Linked DNA regions of Aquitalea magnusonii. The protein of the gene in region 2 interacts with the protein of the main gene of each other region in a pairwise test. Links are inferred from orthologs where the notes say so. Each region holds a gene or a part of one and is shown on either strand. Other genes may lie near its edges. The genes, in order: DLM_RS11680 and DLM_RS08800.

The links.
Region 1: the proteins of DLM_RS08800 (region 2) and DLM_RS11680 interact in binary tests that used the Escherichia coli proteins (3 or more experiments, as listed by UniProt). The link is inferred for Aquitalea magnusonii from one-to-one orthologs.

What each region holds. Positions count from the first base shown.
Region 1 is NZ_AP018823.1:2,435,706-2,450,523, reverse strand. The notes cover bases 1,543-4,401. They hold DLM_RS11680 (bifunctional alpha/beta hydrolase/class I SAM-dependent methyltransferase), read right to left. Parts: upstream 3,938-4,401; coding sequence 2,147-3,937; downstream 1,543-2,146. Other genes in these bases: DLM_RS11675 (lysophospholipid acyltransferase family protein), read right to left, coding at 3,962-4,401; DLM_RS11685 (phosphatase PAP2/dual specificity phosphatase family protein), read right to left, coding at 1,543-2,150. In the rest of the region: DLM_RS11695 (LysE family translocator), read right to left, coding at 1-298; DLM_RS11690 (hypothetical protein), read right to left, coding at 443-832; more of DLM_RS11685, read right to left, coding at 822-1,542; more of DLM_RS11675, read right to left, coding at 4,402-4,615; DLM_RS11670 (phosphatidate cytidylyltransferase), read right to left, coding at 4,623-5,570; DLM_RS11665 (CDP-alcohol phosphatidyltransferase family protein), read right to left, coding at 5,563-6,171; DLM_RS11660 (peptidylprolyl isomerase), read right to left, coding at 6,509-7,291; DLM_RS11655 (peptidylprolyl isomerase), read right to left, coding at 7,326-8,114; DLM_RS11650 (BolA family protein), read right to left, coding at 8,133-8,399; DLM_RS11645 (YciI family protein), read right to left, coding at 8,396-8,698; DLM_RS11640 (septation protein A), read right to left, coding at 8,698-9,231; DLM_RS11635 (SPFH domain-containing protein), read right to left, coding at 9,300-10,241; DLM_RS11630 (NfeD family protein), read right to left, coding at 10,244-10,684; DLM_RS23865 (hypothetical protein), read right to left, coding at 10,752-10,880; DLM_RS11625 (IMPACT family protein), read left to right, coding at 10,983-11,573; DLM_RS11620 (exopolyphosphatase), read left to right, coding at 11,649-12,578; and 2 more genes.
Region 2 is NZ_AP018823.1:1,818,478-1,834,465, reverse strand. What follows is about bases 4,617-8,645. They hold DLM_RS08800 (AAA family ATPase), read right to left. Parts: upstream 8,246-8,645; coding sequence 4,817-8,245; downstream 4,617-4,816. Other genes in these bases: sbcD (exonuclease subunit SbcD), read right to left, coding at 8,242-8,645; DLM_RS08805 (LysE family translocator), read left to right, coding at 4,617-4,776. Also shown: DLM_RS08825 (HD domain-containing phosphohydrolase), read left to right, coding at 1-217; DLM_RS08820 (alkaline phosphatase family protein), read left to right, coding at 300-1,115; DLM_RS08815 (catalase), read left to right, coding at 1,584-3,113; DLM_RS08810 (helix-turn-helix transcriptional regulator), read left to right, coding at 3,301-4,056; more of DLM_RS08805, read left to right, coding at 4,123-4,616; more of sbcD, read right to left, coding at 8,646-9,459; DLM_RS08790 (phospholipase D family protein), read left to right, coding at 9,657-10,124; DLM_RS08785 (cysteine hydrolase family protein), read right to left, coding at 10,121-10,708; DLM_RS08780 (cold-shock protein), read right to left, coding at 10,845-11,048; DLM_RS08775 (glutathione S-transferase), read left to right, coding at 11,429-12,097; DLM_RS08765 (hypothetical protein), read left to right, coding at 12,344-12,748; DLM_RS08760 (substrate-binding periplasmic protein), read right to left, coding at 12,764-13,492; DLM_RS08755 (prolyl-tRNA synthetase associated domain-containing protein), read left to right, coding at 13,593-14,096; lipA (lipoyl synthase), read right to left, coding at 14,199-15,146; lipoyl(octanoyl) transferase LipB, read right to left, coding at 15,143-15,766; DLM_RS08740 (YbeD family protein), read right to left, coding at 15,787-15,988. UniProt on the Escherichia coli protein: SbcCD cleaves DNA hairpin structures. These structures can inhibit DNA replication and are intermediates in certain DNA recombination reactions. The complex acts as a 3'->5' double strand exonuclease that can open hairpins.

The DNA.
Region 1 (14,818 bases), 620 kb from region 2 along the record:
GTCTTGCGTCTCCCAGTTCGCCTTGGTCGCTGGCCAGCTTCCATGCCAGGTATAACAAGAAGGCCACGCCGGCTAACTGGATCAGTCCGCGTGCCGCCGGCAGGTCGTCCAGCAGCTCGGCCAGACCAAGTCCGGTCAGCAGAAACAACAGGGTAAAACCAATGGTGGCACCGCTGACATGACGCAGACTGGGCAGGAAGCCATGGCTGGCACCGCAGCCGAATGCCACGATATTCACCGGGCCGGGAGAAATGGAGGAGGCCAGCGCAAAGGCGGCCATGGAAAGCAGGGCTTGCATGTCTATCCTCGATGGGTGGGAAGAGTGTTCGAAGATAGGCTGCCCGGCCTGGACGGTATTGAACAAAATCACCCATTTGTACGGTGGGCTTGTCCCTTGCCACCCCGCCGCGACCGGGATGGTGAGCGGAAGGATGCCATTTTGCTAGATCATGGGCAGCATCATGGCGCAGATGGCCAGTAGCCAGCACAAGGCAGTTGTCATGAAGAAGCGGATTAACAAGCGCCGCATGCCTTGTTGTCTCTGCCCAAAGTCACGTCCTGCTGCGGCTTTGCCAAACAAGCCATGAATCGTGTCATCCAGCACTGTCAGTGACGGGGCATTTTCGAGTGCTGCCAGTAGCGCCGCATCCAATTGCAAGCGCCAGCAGAACCAGCTTTGCAACAGCATGGCGAGGGCGGCAGCGGTCTGTAGCCGCCATTCGCCAGCCTGAATACTGGCCAGCAGTAGCAGGCAGGGGCCGGGCCAGAGCAGCCAGCGGGTGCTGCGCAAGGCCGCGGCATGCAGGCGGAGGGTTGCTGTCTCAGGCAGCATGAGCGTCTCCTGGGGTGCAACAGGTCTGGATCCAGTGCCATTGCTGCGGTGACAGCACAATCTTGCGGCCCTGAGCCTGCAGGATTTGTTTGGCCTGCGCCAGATCGCTACAGCGTCCCGTCATCACCAGCCAGGCCATGATCACCGCCGCGCTGCGGCTCATGCCCAGTGCGCAATGGACCAGGATCGGGCCTGGGCGAGAATGCCGCAGGGCTTCCAGTTGTGCGACTGCATTGTGCATTCCGGCGCGATCTGGCAGGAGTAAATCCAGCAGCGGCAAATCCACATAGTGTGCTGCCGGGTGTGCCTGACGGCAGTATTCCGCCGCCAGGTCCAGCACGCTGTGAAAGCATGTTTCACGGGCAGCAATGGCCGGGCCTATCCAGACATCGTCTGCAATCAAACTGGCATGTGAATGTCCACGCAACAACCGGGCATGTATCTGCCGCATGAACAGCGTCAAGGGCAGAAACAGGCAGCGTGCGGGCAGCCTGTGCTGGCCTGCGACTTTTTGCCATACGCCGGCACCAAGGCGGCCATAGCCGACCGCCAGCAGGATCAGGCTCAGTGCCGGCCAAAGCAGCAGCCAGTACCAGCCGCCAAGCCAACTGGCGGCCAGGGTCAGCGCCAGCCCGCCCACTGCATAAGGCCTGCTCAACTGGCGGCGGCGTGTCTGTTCGATCTCCGCCACCCGGCTATAAGGCGGCAGTGGCATGGGGAGCAGATAACACACGACGATGCCCAGGGCGAAACCGGTGGGGATGTCGAGAAAGTGATGCTGCCAGGTGGTCAGTACCGATATGCCGATCAGCGCGAACCAGCCATGCAGCAGCCAGCGCCAACGCTGCGGCGTGTGTACTGCATAGCGTAGCCACAACACCGTCAGCAGGCTGATGTGCAGCGAAGGTGCCTGATTGAAGGGCTTGTCAAAGCCAGCCAGCAGGGTGAATAACTGGCCCGCCCATCCGTTCAGCGGCGGGCGCTCAAAGCCAAAGCGCAGCGGAAACAGCGCAAACAGCAGGCAGGAGAGCACGGTGACGCTCAGCAGCCGCAGCGCATGTCGGCGCAACTCCTCCCGGCTGCTGCAAATGAACAGCGACAGGCCGTAGAGGAGATCGATGCTCCAGTAGGGTAGGATGGTCCACGGCCACAGCGGGATGCGCCGTTCCCAGTCCATGGCGATATTGCCCACTGCCGATGGCGGCAGACTGGCGGCGTAGTGATTGGCCGCCCCGTATAGCAAGAAGAAAGCCGGACCAAGCAGCGCCAGCCACTGCAGGGCTTCGGGCCACTGGCGACGGTTGGTGGGCGGGCTCATGCCGTGGCTTGTGCCTGCACGGTTTGCCTCTGGTGCGGCGTGGCGTGCAGGCGGCGCGCGATGGTCACGCTGAAAATGCCCCATTCGTCGATGCGCTGGCAGATTTTCTCGAAACCCGCCGCGGCAACCAGTTGATCCATCTCTTCTTGGGTGCGGCGTCGCATCACCCAGTCGCTGCCGCCGCGATGGCTGGTGAGCGTGCGGGCAATCATCTCCAGTTGGGGATGCCAGGGTTGATTGGTGTAGACGAGATAGCCGCCTGCCGGCACAGCGGCGGCTAGACCAGCCAGCGAGTCGCGAATGCCGGCGTTGCCGGGAAACAGTTCATACAGGCCGGAGACAATGGCCAGCGTGGGGCGTGGCTGTAGTGCGGCGAGATCGGCCCCGTCGAAGGCATCGCCCTGATCGAAGCGTGCTTTGCCTTGCAAGCCGCGTTGCGCGATCAGCTTGCGTCCGGCGCTGACGTTGATGTCGCTGTAGTCGCGCAGTTGCAGGTGTTCGACGCGGTCGGCGTTGGTGGAGAGTGCATCCAGCACGTAGCGGCCATGGCCGGCGGCGATGTCCACCAGCCGCACCGGCATGCCGGCTTGCTCCAATTCCAAGACGGCCAGCGAGATCAGCTCCTGCAGGTGCAGTTTGCGCTGGCGGATGCCACGCCAGCCAATGCTGTCCAGATAGACGCGGTCGCCCAGCCGGCCTAGCGGCGTGATGCCGGAGGCTTGGTTGCGGTAAACGTAGTCCAGCGTGCTGCCGGAATCGAAACCGGTTTGCCAGCCTAGCCGGATGCCGTCGGACAGCCGGCCCAGCGTAGCCAGCGTCAGGCGGGTGAGGGCGAAGTTCCAGCGCTTGGGCGACAGGGCGGGCAGCGGCTGTTGCAGGCGATTGAATTCCTGGGCGGTGTAGCCGTGCTGGTCGGCTGCCAGCAGCGAGGGTCTGGCTACGCCGGCTTCCACGCGCTGGATGAAGGCGCGTATCTTGTCGAAGGCCAGTGCGCGGTCGCGCTCGCCCAGTGTGTCGTGATAGAAACCGGGCAGCTCGTGGCGCTCCTTGCACGGGCTGCCCAGATTCTGGAAAAAGGTTTCCTGCGGGGCCTTGTGTACGACGAAATCCGCGCCGGAGATCAGCAACTGCGTCGGCACGGTAATGGCACCGGCGTCGGCGATGATGCGCTCGGCGGTGTCGTAAAGGGCCAGCAGGATGTTGGCCGAGATGGGCCGGGTGATCAGCGGGTCGCTGTTGTAGGAGGCGATGCGCTCTGCATCGTGGGTCAGGAACTTGGCCTTCACATAGGAATTGACGAAGAAATTGCCGCGCAGCTTGTGCATCAGGCGCAGGCTGGGGCGAGCGAAAGGCACGTACAGCTTTACCTTGAAGGCCGGCGCAGCCAGGATCAGCGCGCGCAGGCGCGGCGCGTAATCATGCACCCAGCTTGCCGCCAGTACCGCGCCCACGCTTTGCGCAATGACGATCAACTGGTCAATCCGCACGCCGTGCTCCGCTTGCAGATGACGGACAAACTCTTCCAGATCACGAATCGTGGTGCCGATGCTGGGACTGAAGCCGCGCGGTCCGTCGTTGCGGCCGTGGCCGCGTGCATCCCAGGCGAATACCGGTGTATCTGCTAGGTCAAGTTCGTCCACCACATGCTGTAAGCGGCCGGAGTGCTCGTGGCCGCGATGCAATAGCAGGATGGCGCGCTGTGCCGGCGTGGTGATGGCCGGCCAGTGGCGGTAGAACAGCGCTTGTCCATCGAAACTGGTGAAGCGGGATTCCAGGGCTTGTCGCATGGCAGAGACCTTTCAGTTTTCTTGTCAGTGGCTGTCCGGGCCAGGTTCGGCGGGCAGGGTTTTTTGTTTTAACTGCAAAAAAGTGTCGCGAATATGCGCGCGGAAGCTGTCTTTGTTCTCTTGCCAGCACAGGGAGCGTCCTATGGCGACATCGACAAAGAAGGGGACCGGCAGCCACTGACCACGGCCCATCGCCCGGCCCAGGCCGTGCAGGTACACCGGCGCGACCGGGATGTCGGGGAAATCACGTAGCAGGTACCAGATGCCGGCTTTGATTTCAGACAGCGCTTCTGGCTCACCACGTGTGCCTTCGGGAAACAGCACCAGAATCTCGCCCGCTTGCAGTGCCTGCCGGCAGCCGGCCAGCGGGTCACGGCCTGCGCCCACGCCGCCGCGCACCACCGGGATGATGCCCACCACATTGGTGGCGAACCAGGCCATCCAGCGGTTTTTCAGAAAGTAATCCGCCGCGGCGGCGGGGCGCACGCGCGGGATCAGCCCCAAGGGAAACAGGCTGTAGAGCGCCAGAATGTCCAGGTGGCTGTTGTGGTTGGCAATGACGATGGCAGGGCCGGCGGTGGGCAGCCGTTCCTGATGCCGTACTGTCATCCCTAGCCACAGGCGCACCACCGGGCGTGCCAGCAGCATGACAAAGAGAATACGCAGCAGCTTGTTCATAAGGCGCTTAGAAGTACAGGTAGTGTACGTAGTGGAAAAACAGCGGTGCGGTATAAGTGAGCGAGTCCAGGCGGTCCAGAATGCCGCCGTGGCCCGGCAGTAGACGACCGGAATCCTTGACGCCGATGTCACGCTTCACCGCTGAAATCACGATGTCACCGATAAAACCCATGGAGCCGATCAGCAAACCTGCCAGTGCGGCATGCTGCGGACTGAATGGGGTGAGCAGGGGGCCGAGCAGCCAGCCGAGCAGGCCGGTGGTCAATACCCCGCCAAGCAGTCCTGCCAGAGTCTTGTTGGGTGATACCTTGGGGGCAATCTTGCGTTTGCCAAAGGACTTGCCCCACAGGTACTGCGCCACATCGTTCAACTGGGTCAGTGCCACCAGGTAAAACAGCATCATCGCCCCCTGCGCCGGTACGCCGATGCCGGTCAGTTGCGGCAGGGTCAGCACCGCCGCCATGTGGCTCAGGCAGAACACGCTGATCATCAGGCCCCATTGCAGCGAGGCCGCCGCTTTAAGAAAGCCCTGCGTCTCGCCAATCAGCACCATGCGCATGGGCACAAACAGGAAGATGTAAACCGGGATGAAAATGATGAACATGCCGTACCAGTGAATGCCCAGCCAGTAGTACTGCAGCGGAATGCTCAGATAGGCCCAGAACAGCACCACGTGGTCTGCGGTGCGCGTGGCGCACAGCGTCAGGTATTCCTTGAGCGCCAGGAAGCTGATCAGCGCAAATACCACCAGCGCCAGCGGGACGCTGCCCAGCAGGGTGAGCGAGAAGCAGCCGACAATCCACCACCAGGTCTTGATCCGCAGTTTCAGTTCCAGCCAGTTTTTTTCCGGCTTGCGCGCTTCCAGCACGCGGATGGCAACGCTGGCCAGCACCAGCAGGACAAAGACACCGCCCAGCGCCCACAGGAGCGGTGGCGGCAACAGCAACTTAAACATGGCGGCTTTCTTTCAGAATGGCGCGGGCGCGGTTGAATACAGTCAGCAACATCAGGAGTGCGGTGAGGCCGAACAGCCAGTCAGCGTAAGCGGCGGTGGTGGGCATCAAGCCCACCAGCAGTGCGAAGGCGCCATACCAGAAGGCACGGTCGCTCTTGCCCATCGGCCCGTCGTAACGGCGTGTCGCGCCAAGCGCGGGCCCGAGCACGCCGACGAATTCGGTCAGCAGCGCGAGCAGTACGGCCAGCACCACCAGCGCGGGATGGGTGCTCAGTACGGCAAAGGGGAGATAAAGTGCGGCGTCGGAGACCACATCGCCCACTTCGTTAAGAATGCCGCCAAGACGTGATTGCTGGCCAAATTCACGCGCCAGCATGCCGTCGATGGCGTTCAGTGCCATGCGTAGGAACAGAAACAAGGGCAGCAGCAGCCATGCCAGTGGCCGGGAGGAGTCCAGCCATAGCCAGAGGCCGTAGGCGATGGAGCCGAGCATGGCGCTCAGTGTGACCTGATTGGCAGTGACGCCGCCACGGACCAGGGATTTCAACAGCGGACGCAGCAAGTTTTGAAAGCGGGATTTGAGATCGTAAATACTTGGCATGGAAAGTGGATCGTTGCGGCAGGCCACCCTGCACGCGGGAAAGAAATGATGACAAACGGATTTTGACAGTCGCAGCCAGCAGGGGCAAATGGTCGCGGTATTTTGCGGTTTTTACTTAGGCCCGACGGCCGGGGGCGGCCAGGCAAGGGAATGTATTGGCATACCAGGCCGGCTTGCCCGGTGAGATCGCCCCTGGTGTTACTGCACGGATGGGGGAGCGGAAGCGGAAGTGGGTGCCTGTGTGCTGACCGGCATGGGGCCAGATCATCCGGCGCACAGGCAAAGAAAAAGGGATGCCGAGGCATCCCTGTTGCAGCGCTGATGGCAGACTGCGCGTTTACTGCTGGATCTTGGCCTGGGCTTTCAGCTCGCCAACGTATTTCTCGATGCGAGCGCCCATGATGCGCTGGGTCAGTTGCGGACGGGCATCGTCCAGCGACGGCACATTGCGCTCGGTGCGGACATCGTCCAGCTTGATCACGTGCCAGCCAAACTGGGTTTTCACCGGTTTGGCAGTAACCTGGCCCTTGCTCAGCTTGGCCATGGCGTCAGAGAACTCCGGTACGAAGGTGCCGGCTTCCTGCCAGCCCAGATCGCCACCGTTACCCTTGCTGCCCGGATCCTTGGATTTTTCCTTGGCCAGCAGGTCGAAAGCCTTGCCCTTGCGCAGGGCTTCGATCACGGCCTTGGCTTCGGCTTCGCTGCCAACCAGAATGTGGCGGGCATGGTATTGCTTGGTTTCCGGCACGGTAGCCACCAGCTTGTCATACTCAGCCTTCAGTTGCTCGTCCGTTACCGGGTTGGCTTTCTGGAAGTCCTTGATGACACGGTTGGCCAGCGCCATGGCTTCCATGTTCTGCAGTTCGGCCTTGAAGTCGGCAGTCTTGTCGATGCCTTTCTTGATGGCTTCCTGACGCAGCACTTCGGCGGTGATCAGTTGATCCTTGACCATGTCCTTGGTCTTGTCATCGGCTGCCTGGCCTTGGGCTGCCATCATCTGCACCACGGCGTCGATGCGGGCGGGGGAGATTTCGGTGCCATTGACGGACGGGCCGGCAGCAAAGACGGCAGAGGTGCTCAGAGCGGCCAGCAGGGCGCTTGCCAGCAAAGTCTTGCGCATGATGTTGGTTTCCTGTTGTTACTGTGGTGTGGTGTTACTGGATTTTCGCCTTGCTGCGCAGATCTTCCACTGCCTTGGCAATGGCTTCTTCCTGCAGTTGGCGCTCGATTTGCGGTTTTACTTCAGCCAGCGGCGGCAGTTTGGCATCGCGGATATCATCTACCTTGAATACGATCCAGCCCACGCGGGTTTGCATCGGCTTGCTGCTGTACTGGCCTTTCTTCAGGTCTTTCAGCAGCTCGGCCAGTTGAGGTTCCATGCGGGCCAGATTGCCCCAGCCCATGTCGCCGCCATTTTGCTTGGCAGCCGGATCCAGCGAACGGCTCTTGGCCAGGTCTTCGAACTTGGCACCCTTTTTCAGGCTGTCGATGATCTTGAGCGCATCGGCTTCGCTGGCCACGGTAATCTGGCGTGCGTGGACGTCCTTGGTGCCGGCAAACTTGCTTTGGGTCTGGTTGTAGCGTTCTTGCAGCTGTGCATCGCTGATCTGCATGTTTTTCACCAGGTCGGCAAACAGCGCTTCGCGCAGCATGTCCTGGCGGACTTCTTCCATGCGCTTGATGAAGGCGGGCTGCTGGTCCAGCTTGCGGCTCTGGGCTTCTTGCAGGATGACTTCACGGTTGATCAGGGTGTCTTTTACTTGCTGGCGCAGCGCGGGGGAATCCTGCACATTGCCATTGCTGTTTTGCACGACAACAGCCACCGCATTGTCCAGATCAGTCTTGTCAATGGACTTGCCATTAACCATGGCAATGGATTCGGCCATGGCCGGAATGCTGATGGAGGCAGCCAGCAGCAGGGCAGCAATCTTGGTAGTTTTCATTGGCGATTCTTCCTTGGGTCAAAGTTCTTCTGGTGTCAGTGCGCGAATGGCCAGCGCATGCACCCTGGTTTTCATCAGATCGCCCAATGTGGCATACACCAGACGATGGCGTGCCACACTGTTAAGACCGGCAAAACGGCTGGAGACAATCAGCACATCATAGTGGCCGCCACCGGAGCGGGCTCCGGCGTGCCCGGCATGGGCGGCGCTGTCGTCCTGGATTTCCAGATGTTCCGGTGTCAAGGCCTGCAGGGCAGCCTGCAGCAGCGCGACGGTATCGCTCATGCAGGGAATACCTTGCGGAAGGGTTTTACTTCTACCGCGGCGTATACGCCGGCAGCAACATAAGGGTCGGCATCGGCCCAGTTGCGGGCTTCTTCCAGGCTGGCAAATTCGGCCACGATCAGGCTGCCGGTAAAGCCGGCACTGCCAGGGTCCACGCTGTCAATGGCCGGGCAGGGGCCTGCCAGTACCAGACGGCCCTGTTCCTGCAAGGCAGACAGGCGGGCCAGGTGTTCCGGGCGGGCGGCAAGACGCTTTTCCAGGGAGCCGGGGTGATCCTGGCCGCTGATGATATACAGCATTATTTCTTTTCCTCGATGTATTTGGACAGGAACAGGCTTTGTGCGATGACGAACACCACCATCAGGCCCAGACTGCCAAACAGTTTGAAGCTCAGCCAGATTTCGCGACTGAAATTGAAGGCTACATACAGATTGAGTGCGCCCATGAAGGTAAAGAACAGCGACCAGGCATAGGCCAGCTTGCGCCAGATGAGTTGTGGTAGCTGGATCTGCGCGCCCATCAGCAGTTTCAGGCCGTTCTTGCCCATCAGGTCGCTAACCAGCAGTGCAATGGCCATCAGCCAATACAGTACGGTGAATTTCCAGATGATGAACAGATCGTTGTGCGATATCACGGTAGCCGCACCCAGCACCACGCTGAGGATCAGGTTGATCCATTGCATGGCGTCCACCTTGCGGTGCTTGAGCCAGGTCCAGGCAAACAGCAGGACGGTTGCCGCCACCAGAACCTTGGTGGCCAGAAACATGTCGTGGGTGATCAGGTAACTGCCGAAGAACAGGGCTACCGGAAGGAAGTCGGATAAGAATTTCATGCGGCTGATTATGGGGGCAGCCTGCCTGTTATACAAGCCAGGACAAGGCTGCCGTCATGACATAAGTGTTAACGATTGCTTTGCTTGACCACGCTCAGCGCGGTAGCCACCAGCGAGCTGACATCCGCCACATTGGCCGGCAGGATGACGGTGTTGTTCTGCTTGGCCAGTTGGGCAAAGGCGGCCACATACTGCTCTGCCACCTTGAGGTTGACTGCTTCGATACCGCCGTCCACCTTCACCGCTTCGGCTACCCGCCGTACGGCATCTGCCGTGGCATCGGCCACCAGGCGCAGTGCCTCGGCCTCACCCTGTGCCTTGTTGATGGCAGCCTGCTTGTTGCCTTCGGAATTGTTGATGGTGGCTTGCATCTCGCCTTGCGATTTCTGGATGGCTGCTTCGCGTGCGCCGGTAGCCAGGTTGATCTGCTCCATCTTCACCCCTTCGGACTGGGCAATACGGGCGCGCTTTTCCCGCTCGGCGGTAATTTGCGCCTGCATGGAATGCAGGATGTCCTGCGGCGGAACCAAGTCCTTGATTTCATAGCGCAATACCTTCACGCCCCAGTTGATGGCGGCTTCATCCAGCGAAGCCACCACGATCTGGTTGATTTCATCACGTTCCTCGAAGGTCTTGTCCAGCTCCATCTTGCCAATCACCGAGCGCAAGGTGGTTTGCGACAGTTGGGTGATGGCCAGCAGGTAGTCGCTGGTGCCATAGGAGGCGCGCTGCGGGTCCGTCACCTGGAAATACAGGATGCCGTCCACCTTTAGCTGGGTATTGTCGCGGGTGATGCAGATCTGGCTGGGTACATCCAGCGGTACTTCCTTCAGGCTGTGCTTGTAGGCCAGCCGGTCGATGAAGGGAATCAGGATGTTCAGCCCTGGTGTGAGGGTGGCGTGATAGCGGCCCAGCCGCTCCACGATATAGGCATGCTGTTGTGGCACCACCTTGACCGATTTGATGATGAAGATCACCACGGCGGCAAACAGGACGATGACGAATTCCATGATTATCGGCTTTCTTTTGATGAAGTGGTAAGGAGCAGTACATTGCCGTCACGGCCTGCGATGGCGGCGCTGTCACCCGCTGCCAGCGTGCTTGCATCCTCTGCACGGGCCTGCCATTCGGTGCCGCGATAATGCACACGCAGGTTTTGGCTGTCGATCCGGCTGATTACGCGGACCAGTTGGCCGATGTCCGGGTCGTCGAGCACGGCCTTGCTTGGTTGCGGTGCGGCTGGCTGGCGTTTGCGCCAGCGGCTCACGGCCAGAACACCGGCCATGCCGCCCAGGCTGGCCAGTGTCCAGCACAGTGCCTCACTGCCGCCCAGCAGGCTGGCAATGCCACCGGCGGCCAGCGCTACGGCGATTACCAGCAAGTAGAAAGTGCCGGACATGAATTCGGCCATCAGCGCCAGCAGCGCGCCGATCAGCCATAGAGTAGGAGTCAAGGTTGGCCAGCTTTCATGACGAAAGATTAGGCATTCTCATGCCGAAATGTGTCCAAGACAACTGCTTTTAGCGGTGGTCCGGGGCGGGAAGGGTGGACAGCAATGCGGCAGCTTGTGCTGGATCAAGCCAAAACGTGTCCAGTGCCAGCCGCAGTGTCTCGGTCAGCAGGCTCAGGACGATGAGCAGCGGGATCATGATTTGCCTCCGCTTGTGGCATCAGCATCAGGACGCACGCTGCGGCCAAAGCGCGTTACCATGCAGGCAACACTGTTAACTAAGACTTCGGGACAGGTATAAATGTTTCAACTGGCAGCCCCTGTTGCTGCAGAAATCGAAATCAAGAAGAGTCGCTTTCTTGCCTATGTGTATCCGGTTGCCCGGCGTGAAGAGGCTATGCAGCATCTTCTTGCGCTGCGCGCCCAGTATCCCGATGCCCGCCATTACTGCGCGGTGCTGCTGGTGGATGGCGACTCCATGCTGGATGATGATGGTGAGCCTTCCGGCACGGCGGCCCGGCCCATGTATAACGTGCTGATGCACAAGCAACTGCATAATGTGCTGGCGGTGGTGGTGCGCTATTTTGGCGGCGTCAAACTGGGTGCGGGCGGTCTGGTGCGTGCCTACACCCAGGCGCTGAACGCGGCGCTGCTGCTGGCGCAAGCGGTGCCCGTGGTGGTGATGGCGCAATGTCGTGCCCGTATTGCCTTTGCAGATGAGTCACGTTTTCGCCGTCATTGTGATGCTTTGCAGATTGCCGTGAGCGAGGCCAGCTATGGTGAACAGGTGGAATTGACGCTGAGCCTGCCGGCTACGCAGTGTGAGGCCTTGCAAATGCGCTTGCACGACCTGTTGGCCGGTGAGGTATATTTCATGACGCATGAGAATTGAGTTTGCCATCGGCACTTGCTGCGGCAAGCAATGACACAATCGGCTGGAAATGATCTTGTTTACGGGGAGAAATGAATGTCGCAGCAGCAATACCGTCTGGTGACGCGCAGTGATTTTGACGGCCTGGTGTGTGCCGTGCTGTTGAACGAGCTTGGCATGGTGAATGACATCAAGTTTGTCCATCCCAAGGACATGCAGGACGGGAAAATAGAAATCACCGAGCGGGATATCACCACCAATCTGCCGTATGTGCCTGGTGCGTATCTGGCCTTTGACCACCATTTTTCCGAAACCCTGCGCAACGGGCAGCATGCCAACCACATCATCGACCCGGCGGCGCCTTCTGCCGCCCGCGTGGTGTACGACCACTTTGGCGGCAAGCAGGCTTTTCCGCGCATCAGTGATGAAATGATGGACGCGGTGGACAAGGCCGACTCTGCCCAGTTCAGCCGCGAGGAAATCCTCAATCCCACCGGCTGGGTCTTGCTCAATTATCTGATGGATGCGCGCACCGGTCTTGGGCGCTTCCGTAATTTCACCGTCAGCAATTATCAGTTGATGATGGATTTGATCGGCTATTGCCGCGACCACAGTATCGAGGAAATCCTGGCCTTGCCGGATGTGAAGGAGCGGGTGGACCTGTACATGCAGTATCAGGAGCAGGCGCGCGAACAGATCGCACGCTGTGCCAAGGTGCATGGCAATCTGGTGTTGCTCAACCTGCTGCTGGAAGAAACCATCTATCCGGCCAACCGCTTCCTGGTATATGCGATGTATCCGGAGTGCAATATTTCCATCCACATGATGTGGGGCCTGAACAAGCAGAACATCGTGTTTGCCACTGGCAAGTCCATCATCGATCGCAGTTGCCGCACCAATGTGGGGGCGCTGATGCTGCAGTACGGTGGTGGCGGCCATGAGGCGGCGGGGACTTGTCAGGTCAGTGTCGATCAGTATGAGGATATCCGCGACGAGCTGATTACCCGTATCCGGGCGCAAGGCTGATGCATCGCTTACGGCCAGCGATGGCAGGGCTGATCAAGCCCGGTCCGTGAATGTCCTCGGTGCAATGCCGCTAATCAGGGAACATGATTTTCATGTTCCCTTTTTAATTGCAAGCCTCTGCGCTGCCGGTGCTGCTGCTGGTGGCACGCAGTGCGGGATCAGCAGCCTGCCATATTGCGCCGCCAGATGGCCCGGCACTGCCGGGTCAGAATGCGGGGTGCTGGCGTTTGTCACCCGCTTGGCGAGTACGGCAGGCGCTGCGTCGCCCTGTCTGGGTGGCCTTGCTTGTCGTGATACAGCGCTAAGCCTGGCCATTCTGCGCACTGGCCATGTGGCATCAAGTAGCAGGTATTGGCCTGGGGCAAGGGTTGTGCATATTAGCCTGGCAATGGACTGGGGTTTTCTTATCCTGAAGCATGGACTTTCTTGTTAGAATGTTGAGATTAAACAAGTTGTTTTAAATAATTAAAACTAACAAAAGAACGCACATCAAATGAAGATCAATCTGCCTGTTACCGCCAACGAGTTGATTGTCGACCCTGTTAATCCCATCGTCACCAAGACCGATGTGAAAGGCAGCATTACCTACGCCAATCGCGCGTTCATCGAGATCAGCGGCTTTAGCGAGGCCGAACTGCTGGGCCAGAACCACAATATCGTGCGCCACCCGGACATGCCGCCATCGGCATTTGCAGACTTGTGGGAAACGGTGAAGGCAGGCAAGCCATGGCGTGGCATCGTGAAAAACCGGGCCAAGAATGGCGATTTCTACTGGGTGGAGGCTTACGTTACCCCGATTACCGAACATGGCCGTATTGTGGGCTACATGTCGGTGCGCTCCCAGCCAAAGCGGCAGGATATCGATGCCGCTGCAGCCCTTTATCGCCAAGTGATGAACAAGCAGGCCAGCCTGCCTTCCACCTTGCAGCGTTATGCACGGCAGTCTGATGTGTTGCAAGTCGCGCCGCTGCTGTTTCTGCTGGGCCTGTTGGCGGCCATGGTGTCGTTCTTCTTGCCGGATGCCTTGCTCTGGCTGCGTGAGGCACTTGGCATGACCGGCTGTGTGCTGGCACTTGGCGCGGCCATCTGGGCATGGCGGCGGGTGCGCTCGGTATTGAAGGTGCTGGACGGACGCTTCCAGGACTTGCAGGAAGGCCGGCTGGATCATGCCTCCATGGCGCATGAAGGCGGCTTGCTGGGCAAGGTGCTTTCCTCGCTGGAATCCTTGCGCATTCATTACCGCGCCACCATTGCCGATGTGATGCGGGCCAGCCTGTATACCAAGGAACAGGCTCATGGTTTGCTGGATGATATGCATGCCCTGGCGGCACGATCGGTGCAGCAGCGTCAGGGATTAAACCAGATTAGCCACAATATGGAGTCGCTCAGCCTGGCGGTGCAGGATGTGGTGCGCCTGGCCGAACATAATCAGCAGGATTCACGCCATACCCAGGATGTGGCGCGGGATGGCCGCCATACCATGGATGCCGCAACCTCGGCGGCGGAGCGTGCGGTGAACGTGGTGTCACAGTCGCGTGGTGCCATGGTGGAGCTGGATGAGGCGATGATCCGCATCCGCAGCATGACGACTCTGATTCGCGAGATTGCCGATCAGACCAATCTGCTGGCCCTGAATGCCGCCATCGAGGCTGCCCGTGCCGGAGAGATGGGGCGTGGTTTTGCCGTGGTGGCGGACGAGGTGCGCAAGCTGGCCGAGCGCACCACCAACACCACCGATTCCATTGGTGAGATTGTCGAGGAAATCGGCAAGATCACCCATTCCGCCGTCAGCAGCATGGATGCCACGGTGGAAGAGGTGGGCGAGGTCAATGGGCAGATCCGCCTGTCATCGGGCAAGCTGCAGGGCCTGATCGAGGCGGCTGAGCAGTCCAGCCTGCAGGCACAGAAACTGGCCAGGGAGATGGGCAGCAAATCCGATTCCATCAATGTGATGGCGGCAGCGCTGGAGCAGTTGAATGCCTTGTCAGAGCAGGATTTGAGCACTACCCACTCCATTGGTGAGAGTGCCGGACATCTGGCCGAAACCTCGGAGGATCTGGCGCAGCTAACCGAAAATTTCAGCAAATGGCAGCAGCGTTGAACTGCTGAGCTTGCCCCACGCAACAGCCTGTCCGCGTTTTATCCGGACAGGCTTTTTTCATGGCTGTGTCGTGGTGCGGCGGGCAACCCAGATGGCGGTTTCCAGTTGCATGGCAATCTCGTTGTGCTGGTTGAGGGTG
Region 2 (15,988 bases):
GATTCCGCTGGAAGGCCGCATTGCCGCCATCTGCGATGTCTACGATGCCCTGGTGTCCGCCCGCCCCTATAAACCGGCCTGGACCCAGCAAGCCGCGCTGGATTACTTGCAGCAGGAAAGCGGATACCACTTCGACCCGCAACTGGTACAAACCTTCTTGCGCATCGTGCCGGAAATCCAATCCATCCAGAGCCGCTACGCCGAAGACCCCTGCTGACATCTGCCACGCATCACCAGCCTGTCATCAAGTCATGGCACACTGTCAGCCGGCACTCCGCCGGCAAGGACAGGGAAACAAGATGCGCAGCAAGGTGATTCTGGTCGTGGTGGATGGACTTGGCTGGCAGGTCGGCCACGATGGTATGGGCTATCTGCAAGCCATGTGTGAAGCCGGACAGGCCAGCCTGCACCAGTTGCGCTGCGAGCTGCCATCCTTGTCCCGCCCCTTGTACGAATGCATTCTCAGTGGCGCAGCCCCCATCGCCAGCGGCGTAGTGCATAACGATGTGGTGCGGCTGTCCACCGCACAAAGTATCTTCAGCCTGGCGCACGCGGCCGGACTGCGCACCGCCGCAGCGGCCTATCACTGGATCAGCGAACTCTATAACCGCGCACCCTATGATGCCGTGCGAGACCGGCTGACCGACGACGACAGCCTGCCCATCCAGCATGGCCTGTTCTATCACGTGGACCACTACCCTGACGACCATCTGTACATCGATGCCGAGCTGCTGCGCCGTCGCCACAAGCCCGACTTCCTGCTGATTCACCCCATGGGCGTGGATGATGCCGGCCACCGATTTGGCGGCGACAGCATGCAGTACCGCAACGCCGCCCGTGCCAATGACAAGCTGCTGTCGCACTATCTGCCGCAGTGGCTGGCCGAGGACTACCAGGTGCTGATCACCAGCGACCACGGCATGAATGCCGACCACAGCCACGGCGGCATTCTGCCGGAAGAACGGCTGGTGCCGCTTTACCTGCTGGGCAGCCGTTTCAACCATGCCAGCACTGCGCGGGTCCGCCAGCTAGAACTATGCGGGCTGATGGCCAGCCTGCTTGGCATCGCCCACAGCAAGCCGGATAACCGTGCCGTACTGAACCCGCCACACTAAGCGCCGCCAATTAAGAAAGCTGCCCCCGCTTGTCCTGGCGCTTGTACCGCCGCATCGGTGCGCCCGGCCCCGGCGACGCAACGCTTTTGCTGGCCGTGGCAAGCGGCGCACTGGTGGTAGATGGCGGCTACTGACGGCCCAAACCGCGCCATCCGGACGCCTTATCTTGCAAGATCATGGCGAGGATCGGCACACCACGCGACCTCCGATAGCGCCGGCACCGCCCAGCCCGCCACATTGGGGATGGCCGTACTTAGTAACGGTTGCCATCACCATCACAAGCGTGTTAGCCAACCACAACGCCCGCCACACAGTCATCTAAGCAACTGAAATAAAACATAATTTATCTATAAAATAACCGCAGGTATTAAATAGTATTCACTGATAGCTGCGATAAATATTTCAAAATTCATCCCCTGCCGTGCGCTCCCTAGACTGAAGGCCCTTTTCACCATCAGGACCAGCAATATGGCCAATCAGTACCCTCTTCACACCTTGGGCGTTATCGCACTCAGCCTGAGCCTGCTCACCCCGGCACACGCAGCCAGCCTCACCCGCGACAACGGTGCGGTCGTCGGCGACAACCAGCATTCGCAAACCGCCGGCCCCAACGGCCCGGTCCTGCTGCAAGACGTGCAGTTGATCCAGAAACTGCAGCGCTTCGACCGTGAACGCATTCCGGAGCGGGTGGTGCATGCCCGTGGCGCCGGCGCTTACGGCACGTTTGAAGCCAGTGCCGACATTTCGGCGCTGACGCGCGCCAAGGTATTCGCCAAGGGCAGCAAAACCCCGGTCTTCGTGCGTTTTTCCACCGTGATTCACGGCCTGCACTCGCCGGAAACCCTGCGCGACCCGCGTGGCTTTGCCACCAAGTTCTATACCAGCGAAGGCAATTGGGATTTGGTCGGCAACAATCTGCCGGTGTTCTTCATTCGTGATGCCATCAAGTTCCCCGACATGGTCCACTCGCTCAAACCGTCGCCGGAGACCAATTTGCAAGACCCCAACCGCTTCTTCGACTTCTTTGCCCACCAGCCGGAAGCCACCCATATGCTTACCCGGCTGTACTCCGACTACGGCATCCCCAAGGGCTATCAGTATATGGACGGCAATAGCGTCCATGCCTGGAAGCTGGTCAATGCCCAGGGCCGTTACGTGTATGTGAAATTCCACTGGGCCAGCCGTCAGGGCCAGCACAATCTCACCATGCAGCAGGCGGCCGCCATCCAGGCACAGGACTTCAACCATGCCAGTCGAGAGCTGATCAAGGCGATCAAGCACAAGCAATACCCGCAATGGGATCTGTACCTCCAGGTGATGCAGCCGGAAGACATGGCCAAGCTGGATTACAACCCGCTGGATGCGACCAAGATCTGGAGTGGTGTGCCGGAACAGAAGGTCGGCACCATGACGCTTAACCGCCTGCCGGCCAACATCTTTCAGGAAACCGAGCAAAGCGCTTTTGCGCCCTCCAACCTGGTGCCGGGCATTGAGCCCTCGGAAGACCGCCTGCTGCAAGGCCGCATCTTTGCTTATGCCGATACCCAGTTGCACCGTGTAGGAAGTAACGGTCTGCAATTGCCGGTCAACCGTCCGCTTGTTGCCGTAGACAACAACAATCAGGATGGCGCGATGAATGGCGGCCAGCGCCAGGGTGGCGTCAATTACGAGCCCAGCCGCCAGGGCAGCCTGCAGCAGGATGCCAGCGCCCGTTACAGCCAGTTGCCGCTGTCCGGCAGCACCCAGCAGGCCGGCATCAGCAAAACGCTGAACTTCCGCCAGGCCGGCGAGTTCTACCGCAGCCTGAACAAGCAGGAGCAGGCCAACCTGATTGCCAATCTCGCCGCCGACCTGGGACGGGTGCGCAATGAGGCAACCCGCAACACCATGCTGTCCTACTTCTACAAGGCGGACAGCGGCTATGGCCAGGCCATCAGCAAGGCGCTGAATGCCAATGTGGGTGAAATCGCCAAACTGGCCGCTCAACTGCACGAATAAGCAGCGCTCCGCGCCGTGGCTGCCACCCGCAGGCTGGTGGCAGCCACGGCCAGACAGGCTTGCAGGGGAGATTCAGACGCTTCCCTTGGCGCATCAGAGACCATCACCGCCCCCAGCCACGGCCATCCATCACTTGTCCGCCACACAGATCCGAGGCAAGTTCCGGGCGGCGCTCTATAATCGCAGCATGATTTTCCTGCGCACCCCCTTGCTGGAACTGGCCGGCATCCAGGCCACGGCAGCCGGTTTTCCCAAACATACCCACGACGAGTACGTCATCAGCGCCAATCTGGGTGGACTGGAAGAGGTATGGCTGGATGGCAGGCGCTTTGAAGTGCGACCGGACATGCTCACCGTTTACGCACCCGGTGCGGTACAAGCCAGCCGCAGCCTGAGCGGCGAAGACTGGCAATGCCTGTCGCTGTATGTGGCACCGGCGGCCTTTCCCAGCTATTTCGACTGCCCGCCGCCCGATCTGCCCAGCCTGCTGCAGCGCCCCGATTTGGCAGCAGCACTGCGTCAACTGGCCGTGCAAGACGCCAGTCTGCGCGAAGAGGCCATCATTGCCCTGCTCGCCCGCCTGCCGCGGCAAGGGGCAGCCGCCGCCAATAGCGCCAGTCACCGTGGCAGCGTGCTGCTGCAGCGGGTACAGCAACAATTGCTGGATGATCTGTCACAACCGCTGACGCTGGATGCACTGGCGCAGCAAGCTGGCATCACCCCGGCCCATCTGGTGCGCAGCTTCCATCAGGCTTGTGGTCTGCCGCCTCTGGCCTGGCAAATGCAGCAGCGCATGGCCGAGGCGCGCCGCCGCTTGCGGGCCGGCGAGGCCATCATCGCGGTGGCACTGGCCACCGGCTTTGCCGATCAGGCGCACTTCAGCAAGGCATTCAGCCGCTTTTGCGGCATGACGCCGGGCCGCTACCGCCAGATCAATTTTTGACAAGACGCTTGCTGCGCCAGCCCGTATCATCGGCGCTGTTTTCTTATCAAGTACGGATGCGCTGTCATGCTGGCCATTGCCACCAAGGGTTTTTTACTGTCGGTATCGCTGTGCCTGGATATCGGCATCGTCAATGCCGCCCTGATCAACACCGGCTTGCGCAAGGGCTTGCGCCCGGCGCTGATGATGGGTCTGGGCTCCTGCTTTGGTGATCTGTTCTACGCCCTGCTGTCCTTGCTGGGCATGTCGCTGCTGTTTGGCTTCACCCCGGTACGCTGGGTGATGTGGCTGGGCGGTGGCAGCGTGCTGCTGTGGCTGAGCTGGAAAATGGCGCGCGCGGCCTGGCATGAGTTTTACCATCCAAGCAGCAAGGACGGCAGCAGCGCTGCCGATGATGGCCAGCAACGCAGCACGGCGGCGGAATTCTGGCGCGGCCTGCTGATGGCGCTGGCCTCGCCCTCCTCGCTGCTGTGGTTTGCCGCGGTGGGCGGCAGCATCATTGCCCAGTCCACCGATGGCAGCTCGCTGGCGGCCAGCGTGTTTCTGGGCGGTTTTTTCCTCGGCGGCCTCGCCTGGTCGTCTTTTCTGGCCTGGCTGGCCAGTCATGGCCAGAAGCTGGTGGGCCATCGCCTGCTGCTGTACTGCAATGCAGCGTCCGCCGCCTTGTTTGCCTATCTGGCGCTGGGGGTGATTGTGCATGGCTACCAGACCTTGCTATGACAGCACCATCGGTCAGCAGCCCATTGCAAGCCACTGCAGCTCAGCCGCCCACCACCGACAGCGCCGACAGGCCCACGCCACCGGCGCGCGTCACGCAGATCTGCACCGCAATGCGCTCCTTCATGCCTTCCACATGGCTGATAACGCCTATCATCTTGCCGCTGGCATTCAGGCTGTCCAGCGCATCCAGTGCAATCTCCAGGGTTTCGGCATCCAGCGTGCCAAAGCCCTCATCCAGGAATAGCGAGTCGATGGAGGTTTTGTGGCTGACCAGGTCTGACAGCGCCAAGGCCAGTGCCAGGCTGACCAGAAAACTCTCACCGCCCGACAGGGTGCGGGTATCACGACAGACATCCGCCTGCCAGCTATCGACAATTTCCAGCTCCAGCTCACCCTCGGCCTTGCGCCGTAATTGGTAACGCCCCTGCAGGCGCGCCAACTGACGATTGGCCAGATAGACCAGATGATCCAGCGTCAATCCCTGGGCAAAGCGGCGGAACTTGTCGCCCTTGGCTGAGCCGATCAGCCCATCCAGCCGCTGCCAGCATTCGCAATCCGCCTGCTGGCGGTCAATCTGCGCCAGCAAGGCCTGCAGGCCGGCACGGCGCTGGGCATCATTATCCAGCAAGGCCTGCAGCGCGCCGCTTTCGGCGCTCAGTTGCTGACGCTGCCCATCCAGCGCGGCCTGCTCTGCCTGCAGCGCTTCCAGGCTGAGCGGACTGACGGCAAGGGCTTGCAGTGCGCTCAGCCGGCTGTTGGCAGCCTGCAGCAAGGCTTCCGCCTGCTGCAAGGCCCTGTCCAAGCCCTGCTGCATGGTTTGCAGCGCGGTACGCTGGCTCTCCGGCAGGCAGGCAGCGGTAAAGGCGGCTTCATCGGCAAATGGACTGTGCTGCAAGGCGAGCTGCCATTGCTGCGCGACCTCCGCCAGTTGCCGCTCTTGCTGGCGGACATCCTCCGCTACTTGCTGTTGCTGCCCTTGCAACTGCGCCAGCGCGGCCGCCAAGGCTGTCCGCTGCTGCTGGCAGGCTTCCAGCTGCGTCGTGATGTCGGCCAGCTCCGCCATTGCGGTGTTCGCTGCTGCCGACGGCTCTGGCAGGGCCAGTTGTTGCCAGTAGTGCTGCCATTCATCGCACTGGGCCGCCGCCTGCCTGGCTTGCACCTCCAGCCGCGCCAGTTGCTGCTCCAGCCGCTGCATCGCTTGCTGTTGCTGTTGCCAGTCTTGCCATTGCCGGGCGCAGTCGGCCAGCCAGCGTGGCGGATCTGCCGGCATGGCATGGCCCGCCTGGGCCAGCGACTGCTGCAGCAACTGCCACTGCGCCTGCGCTTGTGCCGTAAGCCGTGCCTGTTGTTGCCCGGCCTGCGCCCATTGCTGTTGCAAGCTGGCCACGGCCTGCTGCTGCAGGGCCAGCGCAGCTTGCGCGGCCTGCCACTGCTGCTGCGCTTGCTGACTGCTCTGCAAGCACTGCTGCCAGTGGCGGGCGGCGTCCTCGGCCTGCAGCAGTTGCTGCTGTAATTGCTCTTGCTGCTGCATGGCCGCCTGTGCGGCCTGGTTGAGTAATTCCGGCTGCTGCCATGCTTCCGGTTGCACTGCCAGCGCAGCGGCCAGCGGCTGCCATTGCTGCCATTGCTGTTGCTGGCTGGCCTGTTGTGCTTGCCATTGCTGCTGCAGGCTGTCCAACTGCTGTTGCAGCGCTGCCAGTGCGGCATTGGCTTGCAGGCCCTGCGCCTGCACCGCATCCAGGGCTTGCTGCTTGTCAAGCACCGCCTGGCGTGCGGCGGTGGCATCCACCGCCTGGTAGTGCTGCACCAAGGGGTGGCTGGCCGAGCCACACAAGGGGCAAGGCTGGCCCGGTTGCAATAGCGCGCGCTGGGCTTCCAGATCCTGGATGCGCAGTTCCAGTTCCAGCAGGCGCTGCTTGTCGGCCAGTTGTTCCTGCAGTTCTCGATACTGGCTGCGCAGGGTGGCCAGCGCGGCCGTGTGCTGCGGCAGCAGTGTCTGCAGTCGGGTCAGCGCCTGCTGCAGGTCTTGCGCGGTCTGCCAGTCTTGCCGCAACTGCCCGGCCAGCAAGATGGCTTGCTGCCACTGCTGGGCGGCTTGCTGGGCGGACTGCCACTGCTGGCGCAGGCTGGCAAGGTCCTGCTGCTGGCTAAGCAATGCGGCGGCCTGTTCGGCTTGTTGCGCGTGGCGGAAATCGGCCTCGGCCTGCTGACAGAGCAGGGCTTGCGCCTGCATGCGCTGCTGCTCAGCCGCCAGTGCGGTGGCCAGTTGGCGGGCTTCTTGCTCTGCCTGTGCGCTGTCCTGCAGCATGCGGGCATGCTGGTCAAACTGGCTGCGCCAGAGCGGCAAAGACTCGCCCAGTCGCGCCAAGTGTGGCTGGGCCTGTTGCTGTGCTTGCCACTGCTGCCATTGCTGCTGCGCCTGTGCCTGCGCGGAGGCCAGCAGGGCAGATTGCTGCCGCGCCAGCACAAAGCCTTGCCAGTTTAGTTGCTGCCATTGCTGCCAACTGTGCTGGTAGCGCGCATGCAGCGCTTGCAAAGCGGCCTGGCCCGCAGTCAGGCGTTGCTGCTGGCTTTGCCATTGTTGATATAGCGGCGCAATGCGCTGGGCCGGTGCGCTGGCTGCCAGTTGCTGTAATTGCGGGGCCGCCTGGGTGATGGCGGCTTGGGCCTGTTCCAGTTGCAGGCTGGCTGCCTGCTGTTGCTGCTGAGCCTGTGCCAGTTGCTGTCGCCATTGCAGGGCCTGGCCAAGCTGTTGCTGCTGCTCGGCCAGCATCTGCTGTTGCTGCTGCAGGCTGCTCAGTTGCTGCTGCATGGCGCTGCGCTGCGTTTCGGCCAGCAGCTCCACCCCGCCGGCCTGTGCCTGCAATTGTTGCAGCGCCTGGCGGCTGTCACGCGCTTGTTCGAACACGCGCTGGGAAATCTGGCCGTACAGTTCGGTGCCGGTCAGTTCTTCCAGCAACTCGGCGCGCTCATTGGGGCTGGCATTCAGAAAAGCGGCAAAACCGCCCTGGGCCAGCAGCATGGATTTGGTGAAGCGGGCAAAGTCCAGCCCGGTGATGGCGGCAATGCGCTTGAGCTTGTCGTTGCTGTGGGTAGTGAGAATGTTTCCGTCGCCATCGGCCAACTCCACCCGTGCCTGCTGCAAGGCACCGTCGGCCTTGTCCCGCGCCCGGCGCTGGCTCCAGAACGCCCGGTAAATCTTGCCCTTTACCTCGAACTCCACCTCGGCCAGGCAGTCGGCGGTGTGGCGGGTCATGATGTCGTTGCTGTTGGCAGAGATGTTTTTCAGCCGTGGGGTTTCGTGGTAGAGCGCCAGGCAGATGGCATCGAGCAGCGTGGATTTGCCGGCTCCGGTGGGGCCGGTAATGGCAAACAGGCCATTGTCGCGAAACGGTGGCTGGGTAAAGTCGATGGTCCACTCGCCCTTGAGCGAGTTGAGGTTTTTCAGCCGCAGGCTACGGATTTTCATGTTTGTTCCTCCTGCAGCGCTTGTACTATCTGCCGGTAACGCTGGCGCAGATCCGCTGCCAGCGCCTCGTCCATTTGCTCCAGCGCCAGCCGACGCTCAAACACTTCTTGCGGGCTCAGCTCGTCCAGCGTGCTGCGCTCGGCCTGCAGTGATGCGCGCTGCTGACTGCGGGCGCGCCGCAGGCGCAGCAGTTCAACCGGCTGTCCTTCCAGCAACTGCTGGATGCGGCTTTGCAGATCGGACAGATAATCATCCCCCTCTACTACCACTTCCAGCCACAACGTCTGCCCGGCAGGGGTGGCGGCCAGTGCGGCTGCAATGGATTGCTGCAGATCAGCCAGCGTGCCACGCAGGCTGCACAGGGGCTGGAAGCACGGCACGTTCAGCGGGCTGATGCTGGCAATGGAGCCGGCATCCAATTCCAGCAGCAGCATCTGCTTGCTTTGCCCCAGCTCATCAAAACTCAGGGGCAGTGGCGAGCCGCTATAGCGGATATGTGCCTGTCCCCCCACCTGCTGTGGCCGGTGGATATGCCCCAGCGCGATATAGTCGAACGGCGGAAAGGCATTGCTGGGGAAGGCATCCAGCGCGCCAACATAGATGTCACGCACCGATTCGCTGCTGCTGGCACCCACGGTGGTGAGATGCCCGCTGGCCAGAATGGGCAGCGGCAGGCCCAGGCGGTCGCGCTCTTGCAAGGCCAGTTGGTGCAGGGACTGATAATGCATGGCGATGGCCTGCTGCAGGCCCAGTTGTTTCTCCTCGGCACTCTGCCCAGCCTGGCTTTGCATCACATCACGCGCGCGGATGAAGGGCACCGCGCACAGCAAGGCGGCGGGCTGGCCTGCCTTGTCACGCAAGGTCAGCAACTGGCGTGACAGATCCTCCTGCACCGCAGCCACCACGGTGCAGCCCAGATAAGCCAGCAGCGGGCGGCTTTCTTCCAGCGTGGCCACCGAGTCATGATTGCCACCCAGCAAAACCAACTGGCAGCGCGCCTCATGCAGCCGCACCACCAATTGGTTGTAGAGTTCGCGCGCGTAACTGGGCGGCGCGCCGGTATCGAAGATGTCTCCCGCCAGCAGCACCGCATCGATGGCATGCTGGCTCACCTGCAATAGCAGCCAGTCAATCAGGGCCTGATGTTCCGCCTGCCGGCTGCGGCCCATGAAGTGCTGACCCAGATGCCAGTCTGATGTATGAAGTATGCGCACGCCATCCCCTTGACCGAAAACCAGCGCGCATTCTAGCAAGAGCGCAGCCCTTGCGCCTGCCCGGATGGCAGGGCGCGCCACTGCGGCTGGCATGCCATCATGCCGCGATGAACCTACCACTTCGCTCAGTGCTGCCATGCCTGCTGCTCATCTGCACGGGCAGTAGCGCAGCAGCAGTCAGTACCGCCCCAACGGCAATGCGCAGTGAAGTCGCCTTTGCCCCCGACCCCGCAGCACTACAACTGGTGCTCAAGGGCATTGGTAGTGCGCGGCAATCCATTCATATGGCCGCGTATGTGTTCACCAGCAAGCCGGTGGCCCTGGCGTTGCTGGATGCCCGCCAGCGCGGTGTGGAAATTGCCGTGGTGGCCGATCGCAAGGAAAGCACCGCCAGCTACAGTGCCACACGTTTTCTGGCCAGCAAGGGCCTGGCGGTAAGATTGAATGGCCGCTACACCATCCTGCACCACAAATTCATGATCATCGATCAGTTGCACGTACAGACCGGCAGTTTCAATTACACCGCGGCAGCCGCCAGCAAAAATGCGGAAAACGTATTGATCATCTGGAATGCGGCAGATCTGGCCGCGCGCTACGAAGCGCAATGGCAGCAGCTATGGCAGGAGGCAGCGCCACTGGAGGACGGCGCTAGCGCAGCACGCTAGCCAGCGGCCATCCTTGCGGCGCGCATGATGTCATCCGATTGACATACCCGGCAATATTCTCCGTCCAGATTGGCCAGCGACATGGCATGCACTTCATCGGCGGTGCGCCAGCACCCGGCCCAGTCTCGCCGGGCAAAGGTAAAGCAGCCATCGGCCACCAGGTAAACCGTATAGCCCAGGTTGCCGGCCATGCGCACAGTAGCCTCTACCGAATTACTGGTGGCTACCCCGACCACCACCAGGGTGGTGCAGTCGATGGCGGCAAGCCTTGCCTGCAAATCGGTACCGATGAAGGCCGAATTGGTCTGCTTGGGCAGCAGCCACTCGTCCGGTTGCGGCAAGGCTTGCGGCTTGAAATCATGCCCCGGCTGCCCTGGGCGATAGGTAGAGCCTGCTTGCTGCGAGTCATGCCTGACATGGCAGATTGGCCTGTGTTGGCTGCGCCAGCATGCCAGCAGCCGTGCCACCACCTGCTCGGCCTGCGGATTGTTGCGCTCGCCCCAGCACGGATCATCCACCGCACGCTGCAAATCCACCAGCAACAGCACGGCATTGCCAGGCAGGGAAAGAGGTAAAGCCGTCATGCAGCCCCCTGCTAAAGTTGATGCCACAGCATAACAGCACCTGGCATGAAAAACCCCCGCCGGACCAAAGTCGGGCGGGGGTTAGTTCAGGACCGCAGCCCGCCTTACGGCGGAGATGCGGTCTGTATTCTGAGGCTTACAGCGGCTGAACGTTGGTAGCAGCCGGGCCTTTTTGGCCGGCAGCCTTAACGTAGCTTACCTTCTGGCCGTCTTGCAGCGACTTGAAGCCGTCTACCTTGATTTCGGAGAAGTGTACGAACAGGTCGTCGCCGCCTGCATCCGGAGTGATAAAGCCAAAGCCTTTGGCGTCATTGAAGAATTTTACGGTGCCGGTTTCCATGATATATCCCTGACATAAAACAAATTAAAAACAGAGCAAATGCTCACAAACAAGACATTCAAGGGATAGACATTTGAACAATTAGGCACTCTTTGGGGAGGGACACACACTGTAACGAAATAGGCACAACTCTTGAAATCCTGCCCGACCTTTATACGCACCTGCCGCCCATTGGTCAAACATTATCTGCCAAATCTGCAAAATAAATTCTCTCAATAGCAAAAGCATTTCCCACTCGGGCCAATATCACTGGCTGTCAGCAAGTAACACGACTTGCGCCTGCTTTCAGCGGCACGCGCATGGCAGAACGCATGAAAATGCTTCTGCTTTGGGCCGCGGCTCTCTATCATCCTCACATCACCCCTCCTTGCAAGGCAGCCATGATTACCCTGCACCATCTGAACAACTCACGCTCGCAACGCATCATCTGGTTACTGGAAGAGCTGCAGCTTCCTTATACGATTACCCGCTATCAGCGCGATGACAAAACCATGCTGGCTCCCGCCGCCCTCAAAACCATCCACCCACTGGGCAAAGCACCGGTGATTAGCGATGGCGATGTCGTGGTGGCGGAGTCCGGCGCCATCATCGAATACCTTGTCGACAAGCCGGGTGCTCAATGGCTGAAACCGGCTGCCGACAGCCAGGCCCTGCTGGACTACCGCTATTGGCTGCACTACGCCGAGGGCTCGGCCATGCCACCACTATTGATGAGCCTGGTGTTCTCGCGACTGGACCAGCCGCCCATGCCCGCCCTGTTACGGCCCTTGGCGCGCCTGATTGCCAATGGCGTGCGCAAGAACTACCTGCAGCCGCAACTGGCAATGCATTTCAACCATATAGAAGCACACCTGGCCAAGAATGGCTGGTTTGCCGGCAACTCCTTTAGTGCGGCCGATATCCAGATGAGTTTTCCGCTGGAGGCCGCCAGCGCCCGCGGCCTGGTCACGCAGCAGCACCCGCATATCCGTGCTTTTCTGCAAACCATCCACGCCCGGCCCGCCTATCAGGCCGCACTGCAGCAAGGCGGACCATATGCTTATGCGTAAGCGGCGCAAGACGGCCTGATTTTGCCCTTGCCGGGGCTTGACGAGAAAAAACAGCCTCGCTATCATGCCGATCTCTAAACGGAGGGGTTACCCCAGCGGTCAACGGGTCCGGACTGTAAATCCGGCGGCTCAGCCTTCGAAGGTTCGAATCCTTCTCCCTCCACCAGCATTGCGAAAAAGGCCCGGCATCATGCTCGGGCCTTTTTCATGCCGTCAGCAGCGGCATCACCCGCAGGAGACCGCGCCATGGCCAGCAAAAACACCAAAGCCAACAAGCCCAAGCCAGCCCAGCCGTCACGACTGGCCGAGCAAAAACGGTTTCAACGCACCGAAGACGCTTGCCGCCGCATCATGGACCTGCTGTTTGCCATGCAACGCGCCGAACGCTTTGCCGAAGGCGAACTGGCTGGCAAATACGCCATCATGGCCGGCATCCACTACCGCAAGATCCGCCATGGCAAGGTAATGAGTGCGGCAGACTTCAATGCCGCCGTGGAAGTCTGCACCGCCGCCCGGCGCTGCCTGCAACAACTGGATGCCAGCTTGCAGTTTGACCAACTGCCGGACAGTGCCGGCCTGCAGCAAATACTGCCGCTGATTGATGGCGTACTGGCCGATTACCAGCAACTCAAATCCGGCAAGCCAAGCTGAGTCACACCACCGTATTCAGTGCAACTGCCGCTCCAGCAACATCCGCTGCCCGCCCCGCATCTGCAGCGCCTGCAAGCCGCGATCCAGCCGCCGACGCAGCCCCTGCGCATCGGCATACTGCTTTGACACCATGAATGCCAGACTGACCGGCGGGCGTCCTGGCAAGGGCTGCATCTTGAGCGGCGGCAGCTCCTCCGGGCGCAACACTCCCTGTTTCAACAAGCCCTGCCATACCTCCCGAAACTCGACAAAGCCCCGGCAGCGGCCTGCCCTTAGCTTGCGCAACATATCCGGATAAGTGGACGAGCCACGATCAAGCGCATCGGCTGACACGCCGAAAGCCTGATAATTAAAGCCATTCAGTCCGCACCAAGGCAAAGGCTTTGCCCCCACCTGCGCAAACTGCAGGGTGAGGCTGACTGGATGCAGCTGCAAATAAGACCGGGTAAACAGGAAATGACGTTCGCGCTCGGGCGAACGGCTGGCCGCCATTACAATCTGCACCTGACGTCCTTGCTCGGCCAGTGCCAGGCAACGGGCAAATGGCATCAGCCGCACTTGCACCGCAGACTTGCCACCCAGCACCGCATGCAATACATCCGGCGAATAGCCCTGCACATCGGCAGCCGCCGCCATGCGGTATGAAGATGGCGGCCACTGGTTATCCCCGCCGCAAGCCACCACAGTGCCCTGGGCCGGCGACACGAACAGCAGGCAGGGCCAGGCACAGCGGATGTGCTGCATGATTATTGCGACTGCACGTTTCATCCTGCGGCTCACACCTCTTCTAGCGGACAGGCTGGCAAGATACCATTAACACAACTGTGATTTCGAGCCGAAAACCATGACAAGCCCGCAGGATTTGCTGCAGCAACTGGATGCACAAGACATCCACTATCAGCGCTTTGATCACCCTGCCGTGTTTACCTGCGCCGAAGCCAGCATGCTGGCACCGCTGCCTGTTGGCCTGCCCAGCAAGAACCTGTTTCTCAAGGCTGGCAAAACCGGGCGCTACCTGCTGCTGTGCCTGCCCGCCAGCGCCAGGCTGGACCTCAAAGCCCTGGGCGAATTGCTGGCCATCAAGAACCTCGGCTTTGCCTCGGCCGAGCGACTGCTGGCCGCCCTGGGCCTGACACCGGGCGCCGTCAGCCTGCTGGCCGTCATCAACGACCGCGCCGGGCTGGTGGACGTGATTATTGATCAGACCGTCGCGCAGCATGACACCATCCTCTGCCACCCGCTGGTCAATACCAGCACGCTGGCCATCAACACCGGCGATTTGCTGCGTTTTCTCGATAGCTGCCACCACCCGGCCCGAGTGATGCCGCTACCCTGCCTGCCGAGCTGAAGCACCCATGCCGGGCAGCCATGAAAAAAGGCTGCCGGCACCACCGACAGAAGGTCGGCAGCACAGGCAGCCCGGCTGAGCGCATGCGGCGCGGTTGATTGCTTACACGCCAGCCTCGTGGGCCTGTACATCGGCATGGTAGCTGGAGCGCACCATGGCACCGACTGCCGCGTGGGCAAAGCCCATTTCATAGGCTTTTTCTTCAAACATCTTGAAGGTGTCGGGGTGGACATAGCGCAATACCGGCAAGTGTCCGTCGGACGGTTGCAGGTACTGGCCGATGGTCAGCATATCCACATTGTGGGCGCGCAGATCGCGCATCACTTCGAGGATTTCCTCGTCGGTTTCGCCCAGACCCACCATCAGGCCGGACTTGGTGCGCACTGCCGGGTTCTTGGCCTTGTAGTCCTTGAGCAATTGCAAGGAATGCGCATAGTCGGCACCGGGGCGGGCCTGCTTGTACAGACGCGGCACGGTTTCCAGATTGTGATTCATCACATCCGGCGGGGTGGTGGTGAGAATGTCCACCGCGATGTCCAGCCGGCCACGGAAGTCCGGCACCAGGGTTTCGATCTGGGTGCCGGGCGAGGCGGCACGCACCGCGCTGATGCAGTCGGCAAAGTGCTGGGCACCGCCGTCACGCAGATCGTCACGGTCTACCGAAGTCACCACCACGTACTTCAGGCGCATGGCGGCCACGCTCTCGGCCAGGTGCTTGGGCTCGTTTTCGTCCAGCGGATTGGGACGGCCATGACCCACGTCACAGAAGGGGCAGCGACGGGTGCAGATATCACCCATGATCATGAAAGTGGCCGTACCCTTGCTGAAGCACTCGCCGATATTCGGGCAGGTGGCTTCTTCGCACACGGTATGCAGTTTCTGGTCGCGCAGAATCTGCTTGATCTCATGAAAACGCTGGCCGGTGGGCAGCTTGGCGCGAATCCATTCCGGCTTTTTCAGCTTTTCATCCAGCGGCACGATCTTGATGGGAATGCGTGCGGTTTTGGCGGCGCCTTTATGCTTGACCCCTGCCTCGTTGTCCAACTTCATGCTGTCTCCTTCACCACGGTCAGGTGTTTTTCCAACTGGGGCAGCAGCAGCTCGGCCACTTGCGCCAGGGTTTTATCCACCCCCAAATCCTTCATTTGCGTCACCCGCAGGCCTTCATAGCCACAGGGATTGATCCAGCCAAACGGCGTGAGGTCCATGTCCACATTCAGTGACAGGCCGTGATACACCGCTCCGTTCTTGATGCGCAGGCCCAGCGAGGCAATCTTGGCACCGTCCACATACACGCCCGGCGCGTTGACATCGCCATTGGCGGTAATGCCCTGCCCGGCCAGCATGTCGATCACCGACTGCTCGATGCGGCGCACCAGTTCGCGCACACCGATATGCATGCGCTTGAAATCAATCAGCAGATACACCACCAACTGGCCGGGGCCATGATAGGTGACCTGACCGCCGCGGTCGGTTTTCACCACCGGGATGTCGGTCAGGCGCAGCAGGTGTTCCGGCTTGCCGGCCAGACCCTGGGTGTATACCGGATGGTGCTCCACCACCCACAGCTCATCCGGCGTTTCGGCCGTGCGGGTATCGGTAAAGGCCTGCATGGCCCGCCAGGTGGGTTCGTAGTCCACCAGGCCCAAATGCTTGATCAGACGCTGCACGCGCTTGGCTCCACGTTGGTTTAAAGCACCATCTTGACCATGGGGTGGCCAGTGAGCGACAGATAGATATTATCCAGCTGCTGGCGCGAGGTGGCATTCACGGTAATGGTGAGCGCGTAGAAACGTCCACCCGAGCTTTCGCGCAGGGTGACATCATGCTCGGCCAGGTCCGGCGCATGTACACGCACCACTTCGGTCATGGTGAGGACAAATTCGTCATGA